Regions from separate parts of the Serratia entomophila genome, predicted to be linked through region 2. Evidence: predicted binding sites of a transcription regulator. Region 2 holds the regulator's gene; the other holds the start of a gene.

Region 1 (7,598 bases), 1.0 Mb from region 2:
ATCGACCTGGCCGCCGCGCCGATGGGCGTGGAAATCATGGCGCCTCCCGGCATGGAAGAAATGACCAACCAGCTGCAGTCGATGTTCCAGAACCTGGGCGGCCAGAAGCAGAAACCGCGTAAAGTGAAGATCAAAGAGGCTTTCAAGCTGCTGGTGGAAGAAGAAGCCGCCAAGCTGGTGAACCCGGAAGAGCTGAAAGAACAGGCGATCGAAGCGGTTGAGCAGCACGGCATCGTGTTTATCGATGAGATCGACAAAATCTGTAAGCGCGGCGGCCAGAGCTCCGGCCCAGACGTGTCACGCGAAGGCGTGCAGCGCGACCTGCTGCCGCTGGTGGAAGGCTGCACCGTGTCCACCAAGCACGGCATGGTGAAAACCGATCACATCCTGTTCATCGCCTCAGGCGCGTTCCAGACCGCCAATCCGTCGGATCTGATCCCGGAGCTGCAGGGCCGCCTGCCGATCCGCGTTGAGCTGCAGGCGCTGACCACCGAAGATTTCGAGCGCATCCTGACCGAGCCGAGCGCCTCGCTGACCGAACAGTACAAAGCGCTGATGGGCACCGAAGGCGTCAATATCGAGTTCACCGCCGACGGTATCCGCCGCATCGCCGAAGCCGCATGGCAGGTTAACGAAAGCACCGAAAATATCGGCGCGCGCCGTCTGCACACCGTGCTGGAACGTCTGATGGAAGATATTTCCTACGATGCGAGTGAAATTAACGGCCAATCCATTACAATTGATGCGGATTACGTACGTAGTCATCTGGATGAACTGGTTGCGGATGAAGATTTGAGTCGTTTTATCCTATAATCGCTCTATCACTGTCCTGTCAGTCATCTGTGTGGGAGGCCTTGCCTCCCACAATTATTTATAACAGACACAGCAACTTACTGACAGAAGCGAAACATGAGCTCATCAACCGCTACCACCCCGATCACCGCCTGGCTGGAAAGTTTACGCCTCCGCACCCTGCCGCTGGCTTTCGCCTCCATCGTGGTCGGCTCAGCGATCGCCGCCTGGCACGGCAGCCTGAAACCCGGCGTAGCCTTGCTGGCGCTGCTGACCGCCGGCCTGCTGCAGATCCTCTCCAACCTGGCTAACGACTATGGCGATGCGGTAAAAGGCAGCGACAAAGAAGACCGCATCGGGCCGTTGCGCGGCATGCAAAAAGGCATGATCACCCAGGCGCAGATGAAACGGGCGCTGGTGGTGACGGTGGGGTTGATAGCCCTCGCCGGCGGTGCGCTGATCGCCGTCGCCTGCGAGCAGCCCAGCGACGTGATAGGCTTCCTGGTGCTGGGCGGGCTGTCGATCGTCGCCGCCATCACCTATACCGTCGGCACCAGACCCTATGGCTATCTGGGGTTGGGCGACATTTCGGTGCTGGTGTTCTTCGGCTGGCTGAGCGTGGCGGGCACCTACTATCTGCAAACCCACACCTTCGACAGCGTGGTGATGCTGCCGGCCACCGCCTGCGGGTTGTTGGCCACGGCAGTACTCAACATCAATAACCTGCGCGATATCGAAAGCGATCGCGAAAACGGCAAAAATACCCTGGCGGTGCGGCTCGGCCCGCACAACGCGCGCGTCTACCATGCGTTGCTGCTGGGCGGCGCCGTGCTGTGCTTTGCGCTATTCACGCTGTTCAACCTGCACAGCCCATGGGGCTGGCTGTTCGTACTGGCGATCCCGCTGCTGGTCCGCCATGCCCTGCGCGTGCTGCGCGACCCGACGCCGGTCGGCATGCGGCCGATGCTGGAGCACATGGTCAAGGCGGCGTTGCTGGCCAACCTGCTGTTCGCCATCGGCGTTGCGCTCAGTTAAAAAGTGATGATTTTGCCAACAGGGCGAATAAAGGGATATACTGGTTATTCCAGCGGCAAACAGACGTAAAATCCTATGAAATACGATACTTCCGAACTTTGCGACATCTATCATGAAGAGGTGAACGTTGTTGAACCTCTATTCTCCAATTTTGGCGGGCGTACTTCATTTGGCGGGCAGATCACTACGGTGAAATGCTTCGAGGATAACGGCCTGTTGTTCGACCTGCTTGAAGAAAACGGCCGCGGCCGGGTGCTGTTGATCGACGGCGGCGGTTCGGTGCGTCGCGCGCTGATCAACGCCGAACTGGCGCGCCTGGCGGCCCAGAACGAATGGGAAGGCATCGTGGTATACGGTGCGGTGCGGCAGGTGGACGATCTGGAAGAGCTCGACATCGGCATTCAGGCGATGGCGGCGATCCCGGTCGGCGCGGTCAGCGAAGGCGTGGGTGAGAGCGATATCCGCGTTAACTTCGGTGGCGTCACCTTCTTCTCCGGCGACCACCTGTACGCCGACAACACCGGTATTATCCTTTCCGAAGATCCGCTCGACATCGAGTAATCCTCAGCAATGAAAAAGGGCGCCTCAGGCGCCCTTTTTCATTGCTGCAAGGCGGTAGGGAATCAGACCTCTTCCATCTTGCCCAGCAGTGCGCGCAGGCGATCTTGCCATACGTGCTGCTCTTCTTTCAGCTGCTGGTTCTCACGCACCAAAGACTCATGGTTGCCGGAGGCCGCCTGAACTTCCTGCGACAGCGTGTTGTTTTTGTCTTTCAGCTCTTCAATTTCCATCTGCAACAAAGTGATGGTATCAATCGCCTGCTGAACTTTTGCTTCCAATTTCTCAAATACTTCAAATGACATTCTTCAGTCCCCTCATGATAGCAAGGCGTACATCTATAGGTAACGGCCGCAACGTCTGTTGCAACTGCTGCGAATATGCATCGCGCCAAGTGACACACGCTTTTATTGAAAATAACGCGCCTGTCTCGATAAAACGCTTCTTTCGATAAAAACGATTGTAAGTAGCCTGTCCCCGACTGTCTAGCAACATACCGGCTCATCGCGCAGTCTGTTGCAATTTTCCCGCCGCCGCCATCAGCAAAAACTGAAAATGCCTGCGCCCTTCGCCGGTGAGTTGTTAACAACCTGCGGGCAAAGCACTGGTCAGATCACAGTTTTATGGCTCAGAAAGAACACCAAACGACGCGAAATCGCTCAATTTTATGACGGGGCACACACATTTTGATTTCGCTATTTCTCGTTTATGTTCGTTAACGATAAATTTACATCACGTCCTCATTCAATAATTGGACGAGATGAAAAAAACTGTACCCATAGGCCAGGCAGATACCCAAGCTTGAGCCTATAAACCTATAACCGCCGTTTTGCAGGACAACAACATTATGAGCCAAACCACCAGTCCGACATTAAAAGGCCAGTGCATCGCGGAGTTTCTCGGCACCGGTCTGCTGATCTTCTTTGGCGTAGGCTGCGTTGCCGCGTTGAAACTGGCGGGCGCCAGCTTCGGCCAGTGGGAAATCAGCATCATTTGGGGCCTGGGCGTCGCCATGGCCATTTATCTGACCGCGGCTATCTCAGGTGCGCACCTCAACCCGGCGGTCACCCTCGCCCTGTGGCTGTTCGCCTGCTTTGACGGTCGCAAGGTGCTGCCTTACATCCTGGCGCAAATCGCCGGCGCCTTCTGCGCGGCAGCCCTGGTTTACGGGCTGTATTACAACCTGTTCTTCGATTTCGAAGCGGCACACCATATGGTGCGCGGCAGCAACGAAAGCCTCGATCTGGCCGGCATTTTCTCCACCTACCCTAATCCGCATATCTCCGTCGGCCAGGCCTTCCTGGTGGAAACGGTGATCACCGCCATTCTGATGTGCCTGATCCTGGCGCTGACCGACGACGGCAACGGCATTCCGCGCGGCCCGCTGGCGCCACTGCTGATCGGCATTCTGATTGCCGTCATCGGCGCCTCTATGGGACCATTGACCGGCTTTGCGTTGAACCCGGCGCGCGACTTCGGCCCTAAACTGTTCGCCTATCTGGCCGGCTGGGGCAAAGTGGCCTTTACCGGCGCACGCGATATCCCCTATTTCCTGGTGCCGATCTTTGGCCCAATCATCGGCGCAGGCCTGGGTGCCTTCGGCTACCGCGCGCTGATTGGCCGCCATCTGCCTTGCGACGTCTGCGTAACGGAAGAAGAATCCGCCGCCAAGACCCAGCAGCGCAAAGCGTGATTGGTGCAGTTTTAAACGGTTAACAACAGCAGGATTAAGATCATGACAGTAGAAAAAAAATACATTGTCGCCCTCGACCAGGGGACCACCAGCTCTCGCGCCGTCGTGCTCGATCACGACGCCAACATCGTCGCGGTGTCGCAGCGTGAATTCACGCAGATTTACCCGAAAGCCGGCTGGGTTGAACACGATCCGATGGAGATCTGGTCATCGCAAAGCTCCACGCTGGTAGAAGTGCTGGCGAAGGCCGATATCAACTCCGATCAGATCGCCGGCATCGGCATCACCAACCAGCGCGAAACCACCATCGTCTGGGAAAAAGAGACCGGCAAGCCCATCTACAACGCCATCGTCTGGCAGTGCCGCCGCACTGCCGAGATCTGCGAGAAACTCAAACGCGACGGCCTGGAAGAATACATTCGCCACAATACCGGCCTGGTGGTTGACCCGTACTTCTCCGGCACCAAGGTCAAGTGGATCCTGGACAACGTGGAAGGCGCCCGCGACCGCGCCAAGCGCGGCGAACTGCTGTTCGGCACCGTCGACACCTGGCTGGTGTGGAAAATGACCCAGGGGCGGGTGCATGTGACCGATTACACCAACGCCTCGCGCACCATGATGTTCAACATCCATGAGCTGGACTGGGACGAACGCATGCTGGAAGTGCTGGATATCCCGCGCGCCATGTTGCCGAAGGTATGCCCTTCTTCAGAAGTGTACGGCCAGACCAACATCGGCGGTAAGGGAGGTACCCGTATTCCTATCGCCGGCATCGCCGGGGACCAGCAGGCGGCGCTGTACGGCCAGCTGTGCGTTCAGCCGGGTATGGCGAAGAACACTTACGGCACCGGCTGCTTCCTGCTGATGAACACCGGCAAGGAAGCGGTGCGCTCCAAGAACGGCTTGCTGACCACCATCGCCTGTGGCCCGCGCGGCGAAGTGAACTACGCGCTGGAAGGGGCGGTGTTCATCGGCGGCGCATCCATCCAGTGGCTGCGCGATGAGCTGAAGCTGATCAGCGACGCCGCCGACTCCGAATACTTCGCCACCAAGGTGAAAGACAGCAACGGCGTCTACGTGGTGCCGGCCTTCACCGGCCTGGGCGCGCCTTACTGGGACCCGTATGCTCGCGGCGCCATCTTCGGCCTGACCCGCGGCGCCAACAGCAACCACATCATCCGCGCTACGCTGGAGTCGATCGCTTATCAGACCCGCGACGTGCTGGACGCCATGCAGGCAGACGCCAACACTCGCCTGCAATCGCTGCGCGTGGACGGCGGTGCGGTCGCCAACAACTTCCTGATGCAGTTCCAGTCCGACATCCTCGGCACCCGCGTAGAGCGCCCTGAAGTGCGCGAATCGACGGCGCTGGGCGCCGCCTTCCTGGCGGGCCTGGCCATCGGCTACTGGAACGATCTGGATGAGGTGAAGAGCAAGGCGGTTATCGAGCGCGAGTTCCGCCCGAGCATCGAAACCACCGAGCGCAACTACCGCTACAGCGGCTGGAAAAAAGCGGTCGCCCGTGCGCAGGCGTGGGAAGATCACGAGTAAGCCCGACCTGCTGCGTCACTCCAATAAGCGCTGCCTGCGGGCGGCGCTTTTTTTTTTGCCCCGCCCCGCTGCTGCCGCGCTGTGATAAACTTTGCCGATATTTTCTTCCCTTTCTCACAGACAGGTTTTGCCATGAAACGTGAATTAGCCATCGAATTCTCCCGCGTTACCGAAGCCGCCGCGCTGGCGGGCTACAAATGGCTGGGGCGCGGCGATAAAAACGCCGCCGACGGCGCCGCGGTCCACGCCATGCGCATCATGCTCAATAAAGTGGATATCGATGGCCGCATCGTGATCGGCGAAGGTGAAATCGACGAAGCGCCGATGCTGTATATCGGCGAGCAGGTCGGCAGCGGCCAGGGCGATGCGGTGGATATCGCGGTCGATCCGATCGAAGGCACCCGCATGACCGCCATGGGGCAGTCCAACGCGCTGGCGGTGCTGGCGGTGGGCGATCGCGGCACTTTCCTGCACGCGCCGGACATGTATATGGAAAAGCTGGTGGTCGGCCCGGCGGCGCGCGGCGCCATCGATCTCAACCTGCCGCTGGCGGAGAACCTGAAGAACGTCGCCGCGCGCCTCGGTAAACCGCTGAGCCAGCTGACGGTGATCGTGCTGGCCAAGCCGCGCCATGACGGCGTGATTGCGCAGATGCAGCAGCTCGGCGTGCGGGTGTTCGCCATCCCGGACGGCGACGTAGCCGCCTCCATCCTCACCTGCATGCCGGAAAGCGAAGTCGACGTGATGTATGGCGTCGGCGGCGCGCCGGAAGGGGTGATTTCCGCCGCGGTGATCCGCGCGCTGGACGGCGACATGCAGGCGCGCCTGCTGCCGCGCCATCAGGTGAAGGGCGACAGCGCCGAGAACCGCCGCATCGGTGAAGAAGAACTGGCGCGCTGCCGGGAGATGGGCATTGAAGCCGGCAAGGTGCTGCCGATGGACCAGATGGCGCGCAACGATAACGTCATTTTCTCCGCCACCGGCATCACCAAGGGCGACCTGCTGGACGGCATCAGCCGTCAGGGCAATATGGCCACCACCGAAACCCTGCTGATCCGCGGCAAGTCGCGCACCATCCGCCGCATCCGCTCGACCCACTATCTGGACCGCAAGGATCCGGCGCTGCATGAGTTCCTGCTGTAATTAAACAGGGCGCCGAGGGCGCCCTGTTTTTTTATGCGGTGTGTCCCTGATGCTGCATCCGGTTGGACAGCGGCCACCAGCACAGCAAAATCAGCAGCGCCATCGCGAACATCAGCAGGCCCAGGCTAAACTGCCCGGTCTGCGGCAGCATGGCGGAAAGCCAGGTCGCCAGGCCGGAGCCCATGTTCTGCATGCCGCCGACCAGTGCGCCCGCAGCGCCCGCCAGATAAGGGAACGGCTCCATCGCCCCGGTGGTGGCCAACGGAAACAGCATGCCGGCGCCGAAGAAGAACAGCGCCGCCGGCACGATCAGCGTCCAGATATTCATCACCCCGAACCAGCCCGGGATCCACATCATCAGCCCCGCCAACAGGCAGCTGATCACCGAGTGCCACATCAGGCCGTGGAAGGTCTTGCCGTCGCGCCCGGCGTACCAGGCGCCGAAGAACGCCGCCGGGATCGGCAGGATAAACAGAATGCTGACCGTCAGACCGCTCAGCCCCAGCACGCCGCCCATCAGTACGCCGCAGCTGGCCTCAAACACCGCGATGCCCGCCAGCGCGCCGATCAACATCACCAGGTAACAGCTGAAGGTGCTGTCCGTCAGCAGTTGGCGGAAGCTGGCCAGCATGCGGCGCTTTTCCGTCAACGCCGGCCGGGTTTCCGGCAGCCAGCGGAGCATGGCGAAGGCGACCCCTGCGCACAGCGCCAGCAGGAAGGCATAGCAGGCGCGCCAACCAAACACCATCGCCAGCGCGCCACCAATCACCGGCGCCAACAGCGGGCTGACCAGAATGCCCATATTCAGCAGGCTGTTGGCGTAGCG
Region 2 (7,598 bases):
TTCGTTGGCGAATTCGCTGCCCGTGAGCGCCTGCAGCCAGGCCTGTTCCGCCTGCTGCAGCCGTTCGCCTTGCTGCAGCTGTTGCTGCTGCAGCCCGGCCAACTGGCCGCTCAGGCGATCGCGCAGCTCCTGCGCCTTTTGCCATTGCTCGGCGGCCTGTCGGCTGGCCTGTTCGCAGGCCGCCTGAGCGGCGCGCAGCTGCTCGCGCACCTGGGCTATCTGCCGTTCGCCAAACAGCGCCTGCCGCTGGACGCGCTGCTCGGTCAGGTTTTTTTCGCCGTCCTGCCACTGTTGCTGCAGGCGCCGTTGCTGCAGCAGGCTGTCGGCGTGGTTCTTCTGCAACAGCGCATAGCGTTCATCCAGCAGCGCCTGCTGCTGCTGCGCCTGCTGATGCCGCACCTGCAGCGCGGCCAGTTGGTCTTTGGCCTGCTGCACCGCGCGCGCCGCCTGTTCGTGCTGCAACAGCAACTGCTGCCCCTGGCGTTCTTCTTCGTCGCAGGCGTTCAGCCAGGCGTGCAGCGCATCCGTATCCGCCAGGGTGAAAGCGAACGCCAAAGGGGCGCTGAGCGTTTGCCACTGCTGCTGTTGCGCCGCCAGCTGCCGCTCGTCCTGCGCTATCGCCTGCTGCTGGCGCTGTTGTTGCTCCTGCAGGCTTTCGCTGCGGGTGCGCAGCTCGGTGCCCTCGGTATATAGCGCCTCGGCTTTAGCGCGAATTTCGGCCAGGCGGCGTTCGGTTTCCGAAGGGGTCACCGCCTGATATTGCTCGACGGCCGGATGGCTGGTGGAGCCGCACAGCGGGCAGGGGGCGCCGCTTTGCAGCAGCGCGCGCTCGGCCTCCAGGCTGACGATGCGTTTTTCCAGCTCGTGGATTTTCTCCACTTCCTGCTGCTGCGCCTTGTGCTGTTTGTACTGCTGTCGGGTGTTTTCCAGCCGCAGCTGCAGTTCGGCCAGCTGCGCCTGACGCGCCGCCTGTTCCTTGCGCTGCTGCTGCAGCCGTTCGTCGGTTTGGCGGTACAGCGAAGACAGGCTGAACAGCTGCTGGCGCGCGGGGCGCAGATCCGCCAGCTCGGCTATACGCCGGCGCAAGGTTTCCTGCGGCGCCTGCGTTTCCAGCGCCTGATGCCGTTGCTGCTGGGTGGCCAGCGCGGCGGTCAGCGCGTTCAGCTGTTCCTGATGTTGCGCGGTCTGCGCCGCCAGTTGGCTGCGCTGGGCGTTGAGCTGTTCCAGAGCCTGCTGCTGCTGCGCACACTGTTGCTCTGCGGTTTCGCCGGCCTGGCGTCGTTCAGCCTGGGTGAGCTGCAGCTGGGCGATTTGATGATCGAGCGGCGCGACCTGCTCATCGATCAGCGCCTGCTGCTGTTGCATCTGCTCGGCCTGCGTCTGCTGGGCGAGGCGGGTTTTTTCTACCGCCAGCTGCAGCGGCGCCACCTGTGCCTGCTGTTGCTCCTGTTGCTGCGTCAGTTGGACGATGTGTTGTTGCAGCTGATCGCGTTCACTGCGGCAGCGATCGCGTTCGTTGCGCAGCGGGCGCAGCTTTTCGGCCGGTTCGCTGCGCGCCAGTTGCTGCAGCTGCGGGGCGGCGTCGGCCTGTTCTCGCTGTACGTTGTCCAACCGTTGCCGGCAGCTGCCTTGCTGCTGCTGGAGGCGCTGCCACTGTTGCAACCAGCTCAGCGCCTGCTGCTGCCGCTGGTTTTGCTGGTTGAACGCCTGTTCCTCCGTCGCCAGCGCCGCTAACCGATCTGCCAACAGCTGGCGCTGCTCGTCATTCAGCAGCTCAATGCCGCTGGCGCGCTGGTGCAATGCGTCCAGATCGGCCTTGGCCTGTTTGTGTTGTTCGAACACCTGCTCCGACAGGCGGCCGTATATCTCGGTGCCGGTCAGTTCTTCCAGCAGTTCGGCGCGATCGTTGGCGTCGGCGTTGAGAAAGGCGGCGAACTGCCCCTGCGACAGCATCATCGATTTGGTGAAGCGGCCGAAATCCAGCCCGGTGATGGCGGCGGTCAGCTCCAGTTTATCGCGCACTTTGTCCGCCAGGATCTTGCCGTCTTCCCGCAGCGCCAGCTCGACCTTCGGCGCCTGCAGGTTGCCGTCCGGGGCGTTTTTGGCCCGGCGCTGGCTCCAGAAGGCGCGGTAACCGACGCCTTTCACCTCAAATTCGACTTCCGCCAGCGATTCTGCGGTGTGGCGGGTCATCAGCTCGTTCTGGCTCGGCGTGACGTTGAGGCGCGGCGTCTGGTGATACAGCGCCAGGCAGATGGCGTCGAGCAGCGTGGTTTTACCGGCGCCGGTCGGCCCGGTGATGGCGAACAGCCCGTTGCTGGCGAAAGGCTCGGCGGTGAAATCTATCTTCCATTCGCCCTGCAACGAGTTGAGGTTTTTTAACCGCAGGCTGAGGATTTTCATTGGTCCGCCTCCTGCTGCTGTACCCTCTCGACCACCTGATGGAACATCTGGCGCATCCGCTGCCGGCGCGCTTCGGCCATTTCCGGTTCTTGCGCCAGCCGCCGCTCGAACACTTCGTTGACGCTCAGCTCATTGAGCGTTTCTTTGTCCTGCTGTTCGATCGCCTGTCGGCGCTGTTCTTTGCTGCGCCGCAGCAGCACCACTTCCACCGGCAGCTCATCCGCCAGCAGCTGGATGCGGCGCTGGATGTCGCTGAGGTAATCCTGCGTCGCCACTTCGATATCCAGCCACACCGGCAATTCTCCCTGATAATCGGCGAACTGCCGCAGTTGCTGCTCTATCTGCGGCAAATCGCCCTTGATCAGCTGCATTGGTTGGAAGTTTGGGATCTCCAGCGGCGTTACCTGCTGCAGGGCACCGGCGCTGAAGTCGACCATAAACACGCTTTTGGCCTTGCCCAGTTCGTCGAAGCTGAGCGGGATAGGCGAGCCGCTGTAGCGAATATGCTCTGACTTGGCCACGTTCTGCGCACGGTGGATATGGCCCAGCGCGATGTAATCGGCGGGGGGAAACGCCTGAGCCGGGAACGCGTCAAGCGTGCCGATGTAGATATCGCGCACCGAGTCGGAGGCGGTGACGCCCACGGTGGTCAGATGCCCGGTGGCGACGATCGGCAGCGGCAGCCCCAGTTGGTCGCGCCGGGCGCAGGCCGCCTGATACAGCGTCTGATAGTGTTCGGCGATCGCTTCCTGCAGCGCCTGCTGCTTCTGCGCGCCGGATTCGCCGGCGCGGCTGGTGAGCAGATCGCGCGGCCGCAGAAAGGGGATGGCGCACAGCACCGCGCCCGGCTGGCCGTCGCGCTGGTTCAGCACCAGGATTTGCCGTTCAATGTCGCTTTGGGCATTGGCGATGACGGTGGTATTCAGGCAGGAAAGCAGTTCGCGCGACTCGTTCAACGTCGCCACGGAATCGTGGTTGCCGCCCAGCACCACCAGCTGGCAGCCGGTACGTTGCAGCTCCACCACGAAACGGTTATACAGCTCGCGGGCATAGCTGGGTGGGGAGCCGGTATCGAACAGATCCCCGGCGACGATCAGCGCATCCACCTGCTGTTGCTCGATCTGTTCGATCAGCCAGCGCAAAAAAGCCTGATGCTCGGCGGCGCGGCTTTTGGTGAAAAAGTACTGGCCAAGATGCCAGTCAGAGGTGTGGATCAGGCGCATGACACTCCCGGGGCGAAAAGGTAATGGCGGGGATTATAAAGGGAATATGATGTTTCTGCGTCCTTTGAAATAGTCGCTATGCTTACTGCCTGTAACAACCGGTTTTTTTCATGGCTATTTATTTCATAAATCTGTCACAAAACTGACGCATAATGGCGCCCGCAATCAACTGTGATCGCTAACACATTGGCAGGATTGACGATGGCAAGACGCATACTGGTGGTGGAAGACGAAGCGCCGATCCGTGAGATGGTGTGCTTTGTGTTGGAACAGAATGGTTACCAACCGTTGGAAGCCGAGGATTATGACAGCGCCGTGACGCGCCTGTCTGAGCCGTTCCCTGATTTGGTGTTGCTCGACTGGATGTTGCCCGGAGGTTCCGGCATTCAGTTTATCAAACATATGAAACGTGAAGCGCTGACCCGCGATATACCGGTGATGATGCTGACCGCACGCGGCGAAGAAGAAGATCGGGTGCGCGGGCTGGAAGTGGGGGCGGATGATTATATCACCAAGCCGTTTTCCCCCAAGGAGCTGGTAGCGCGCATCAAGGCGGTCATGCGCCGCATATCCCCGATGGCGGTGGAAGAAGTGATTGAAATGCAAGGGCTGAGTCTGGATCCTTCCTCCCACCGCGTGATGGCCAACGATCAGGCGCTGGAGATGGGGCCGACCGAATTCAAGCTGCTGCACTTCTTTATGACCCATCCGGAGCGTGTTTATAGCCGCGAACAGTTGCTTAATCACGTTTGGGGCACTAACGTTTATGTGGAAGACCGTACCGTTGACGTGCATATCCGTCGGCTCCGCAAGGCGTTAGAGACCAGTGGTCATGACAAAATGGTTCAAACCGTTCGGGGCACCGGCTACCGGTTCTCAACGCGCTACTGATCGCGCCGCGCTGGAGAATACGCCGTGTTAGAACGTCTGTCGTGGAAGAGGCTGGCTCTGGAGCTGGCTCTTTTTTGTTTGCCTGCTTTGCTGCTGGGGCTGATTTTCGGTTATCTGCCCTGGTTCCTGCTGGCGTCCGCTTTGGCGGCGCTGGTGTGGAATTTTTACAATCAACTCAAACTTTCCCACTGGCTGTGGATCGACCGCAGCATGACGCCGCCCCCCGGGCGCTGGAGCTGGGAGCCGCTGTTCTACGGGCTGTACCAGATGCAGCAGCGCAACCGCCGCCGCCGCCGCGAGCTGGCGTTGTTGATCAAGCGCTTTCGCAGCGGGGCCGAGTCGCTGCCCGATGCGGTGGTGATGACCACCGTCGAAGGCAATATCTTCTGGTGCAACGGGCTGGCGCAGCATTTGCTGGGCTTCCGCTGGCCGGAAGATAACGGCCAACACATTCTCAACCTGCTGCGTTACCCGGAGTTCAGCCACTATCTGCAACAGCAGGAGTTTTCACGCCCGCTGACGCTGCAGCTGAACAACGAACACTACGTCGAATTCCGCGTGATGCCCTATTCCGAAGGCCAACTGCTGATGGTGGCGCGCGACGTGACGCAGATGCGTCAGCTGGAAGGCGCGCGGCGCAACTTCTTCGCCAACGTCAGCCACGAGCTGCGCACGCCGTTGACGGTGCTGCAGGGCTATCTGGAAATGATGAGCGACGAAGAGCTGGACGGTTCGCTGCGCGGCAAGGCGCTGGGCACCATGCAGGAGCAGACCCGGCGCATGGACGGGCTGGTCAAACAGTTGCTGACGCTGTCGCGTATTGAGGCGGCGCCCAACGTGGACATGAACGAACGGGTGGATATCCCGCTGATGCTGCGGGTGTTGCAGCGCGAGGCGCAGTCGCTGAGCGGCGGCAATCATGAGATAAGCTTCCGGGTGAACGAGCAGCTTAAGGTGTTCGGCAATGAAGACCAGTTGCGCAGCGCGGTGTCGAACCTGGTGTATAACGCGGTCAATCACACGCCGAAGGGCACCAATATCGAAGTGAGCTGGCAACAGACGCCGCACGGCGCGCAGTTCCAGGTCAGCGATAACGGGCCGGGCATCGCCGCCGAGCATATTCCGCGCCTGACCGAACGCTTCTACCGCGTCGATAAGGCGCGCTCGCGACAGACCGGCGGCAGCGGGCTGGGGCTGGCGATCGTCAAGCATGCGCTCAGCCACCACGATGCGCGGCTGGAAATCCTCAGCGAGCCGGGCAACGGCACGCGATTCATCTTTACCTTGCCTAACCGGTTGATTGTTCCCGCAGCTTTATCAGAGAATGCGGTGAGAAATTAACGCGAGAGACAGGTATGACCCGAATTTCCCGATGGCTGTTGCTTTGCCTGGCGCTGCTGGCCGGCCGTGGCGCGCTGGCGCAACCGGACGGCATGCTGTCGGGCAACCTGTCCAGCGTCGGTTCCGATACCCTGGCGAATCTGATGGCGCTGTGGGGGCAAGATTTCAGCCAGCATTACCCCAACGTTAACCTGCAGATCCAGGCCGCCGGTTCTTCGACCGCGCCAACCGCGCTGGCGGCGGGCGCCGCGCAGCTTGGGCCGATGAGCCGGCCGATGAAGGCGGCGGAGGTCTCTGCGTTCGAACACCGCTACGGCTATGCGCCGCTGGCGGTGCCGGTAGCGGTGGACGCGCTGGTGGTGCTGGTGCATCAGGACAACCCGCTGCGCGGCCTTAACCTGCAGCAGCTTGATCGCGTTTTCTCCGCCACCCGGCGCTGCGGCGAAAGCCGCCCGTTAACGCGCTGGGGCGAGCTGGGGCTCAGCGGCGACTGGGCTGCGCGCGCGCTGCAGCGTTTTGGGCGCAATTCCGCTTCCGGCACCTACGGTTATTTCAAGCTGCGCGCGCTGTGCGGCGGCGATTTTATGCCGCGGGTCAATGAGCTGCCCGGTTCTGCCTCGGTGGTGCAGGCGGTGGCCGGTTCGTTGAACGGCATTGGCTACGCCAGCATCGGCTTTCGCGCCAGCGGCGTGCGCCTGCTGCCGCTGGCGGAAAACGGCACTGACTATATCGCGCCTACCGACGTCAACGTGCGTAACGGCAGCTACCCGCTGGCGCGCTATCTGTACATCTATATCAACAAGGCGCCCAATCAGCCGCTGGAGCCGCTGACCGCCGCCTTCCTCGATCGGGTACTGTCGGACACCGGGCAGGGGCTGGTCAACCACGACGGCTACCTGCCGCTGCCGCCCGCTACGCTGCAGAAAACCCGCCGGGCGCTGGGCCTGAAATAACCCGGCGCAGCCAGCGCATCCCGCGCGAAAACAGCTGCTTTATTGGCGTTTTCGCGCGGTTAGTTAGCATATGCTTCACGTTTTGTGAGAAGGTTGCTCAAAAATGATACAAATCATGTAGTGTATATTTATTGATAGCCAATATGATCGACTGGTGGCTAAACTTTATCTGGTCAATAACTCTGCTTTTCGCCGTGCGCCTTGCCTTGAAGCGCTATAAACGTTTACCTTAGCCCTCGTTGTCGGATTAAACCTCCATTTTTATAACTCTTAAAACTCTGCCCATCACCATGAGTGGTTACTTTCAAATAAGGACAAAACGCCGGACGTCACGCGTTTTTTGCACTTATTGCTCTGAGGATGAAACGGCGGGCCGGCAACCGGTGGGGCTTAACGCACCACGCTATCGGACACTTTTTTTCATTTGAACAGGCAACACGACATCGTATGACTCATCGTTTAACGTCAAAAGATATTCTGGCATTGGGATTTATGACCTTTGCCTTGTTCGTCGGCGCCGGGAATATCATTTTCCCGCCGATGGTGGGGCTGCAGTCTGGTGAACACGTCTGGACCGCGGCGATCGGCTTTCTGATCACCGCCGTGGGCCTGCCGGTGATGACCGTGATTGCGCTGGCGCGCGTTGGCGGCGGCATCGACGCCCTCAGCACGCCGATTGGCCGCAGCGCGGGCCTGCTGCTGGCGACCGTCTGCTATCTGGCGGTCGGCCCGCTGTTCGCCACGCCGCGCACCGCCACCGTATCCTTTGAAGTGGGTATCGCCCCGC

The links. The regulator PhoB, encoded in region 2, activates phosphate uptake and scavenging genes when phosphate is short. The targets are predictions, from matches to a motif close to CTGTCATAAAACTGNCNNAT.
Region 1: the regulator PhoB is predicted to act here: its motif matches at 3,040-3,059, upstream of KHA73_RS23710 (MIP/aquaporin family protein).

What each region holds. Positions count from the first base shown of each region.
Region 1 is NZ_CP082787.1:4,954,800-4,962,397, reverse strand. It holds gene hslU (HslU--HslV peptidase ATPase subunit) at 1-813, shown strand, start outside; gene KHA73_RS23725 (1,4-dihydroxy-2-naphthoate polyprenyltransferase) at 910-1,827, shown strand; gene rraA (ribonuclease E activity regulator RraA) at 1,903-2,388, shown strand; gene zapB (septal ring assembly protein ZapB) at 2,451-2,690, opposite strand; gene KHA73_RS23710 (MIP/aquaporin family protein) at 3,233-4,078, shown strand; gene glpK (glycerol kinase GlpK) at 4,121-5,629, shown strand; gene glpX (class II fructose-bisphosphatase) at 5,762-6,772, shown strand; gene emrD (multidrug efflux MFS transporter EmrD) at 6,804-7,598, opposite strand, start outside.
Region 2 is NZ_CP082787.1:989,860-997,457, forward strand. It holds gene sbcC (exonuclease subunit SbcC) at 1-2,403, opposite strand, end outside; gene sbcD (exonuclease subunit SbcD) at 2,400-3,626, opposite strand; gene phoB (phosphate response regulator transcription factor PhoB) at 3,828-4,517, shown strand; gene phoR (phosphate regulon sensor histidine kinase PhoR) at 4,542-5,858, shown strand; gene KHA73_RS04670 (PstS family phosphate ABC transporter substrate-binding protein) at 5,873-6,811, shown strand; gene brnQ (branched-chain amino acid transport system II carrier protein) at 7,259-7,598, shown strand, end outside.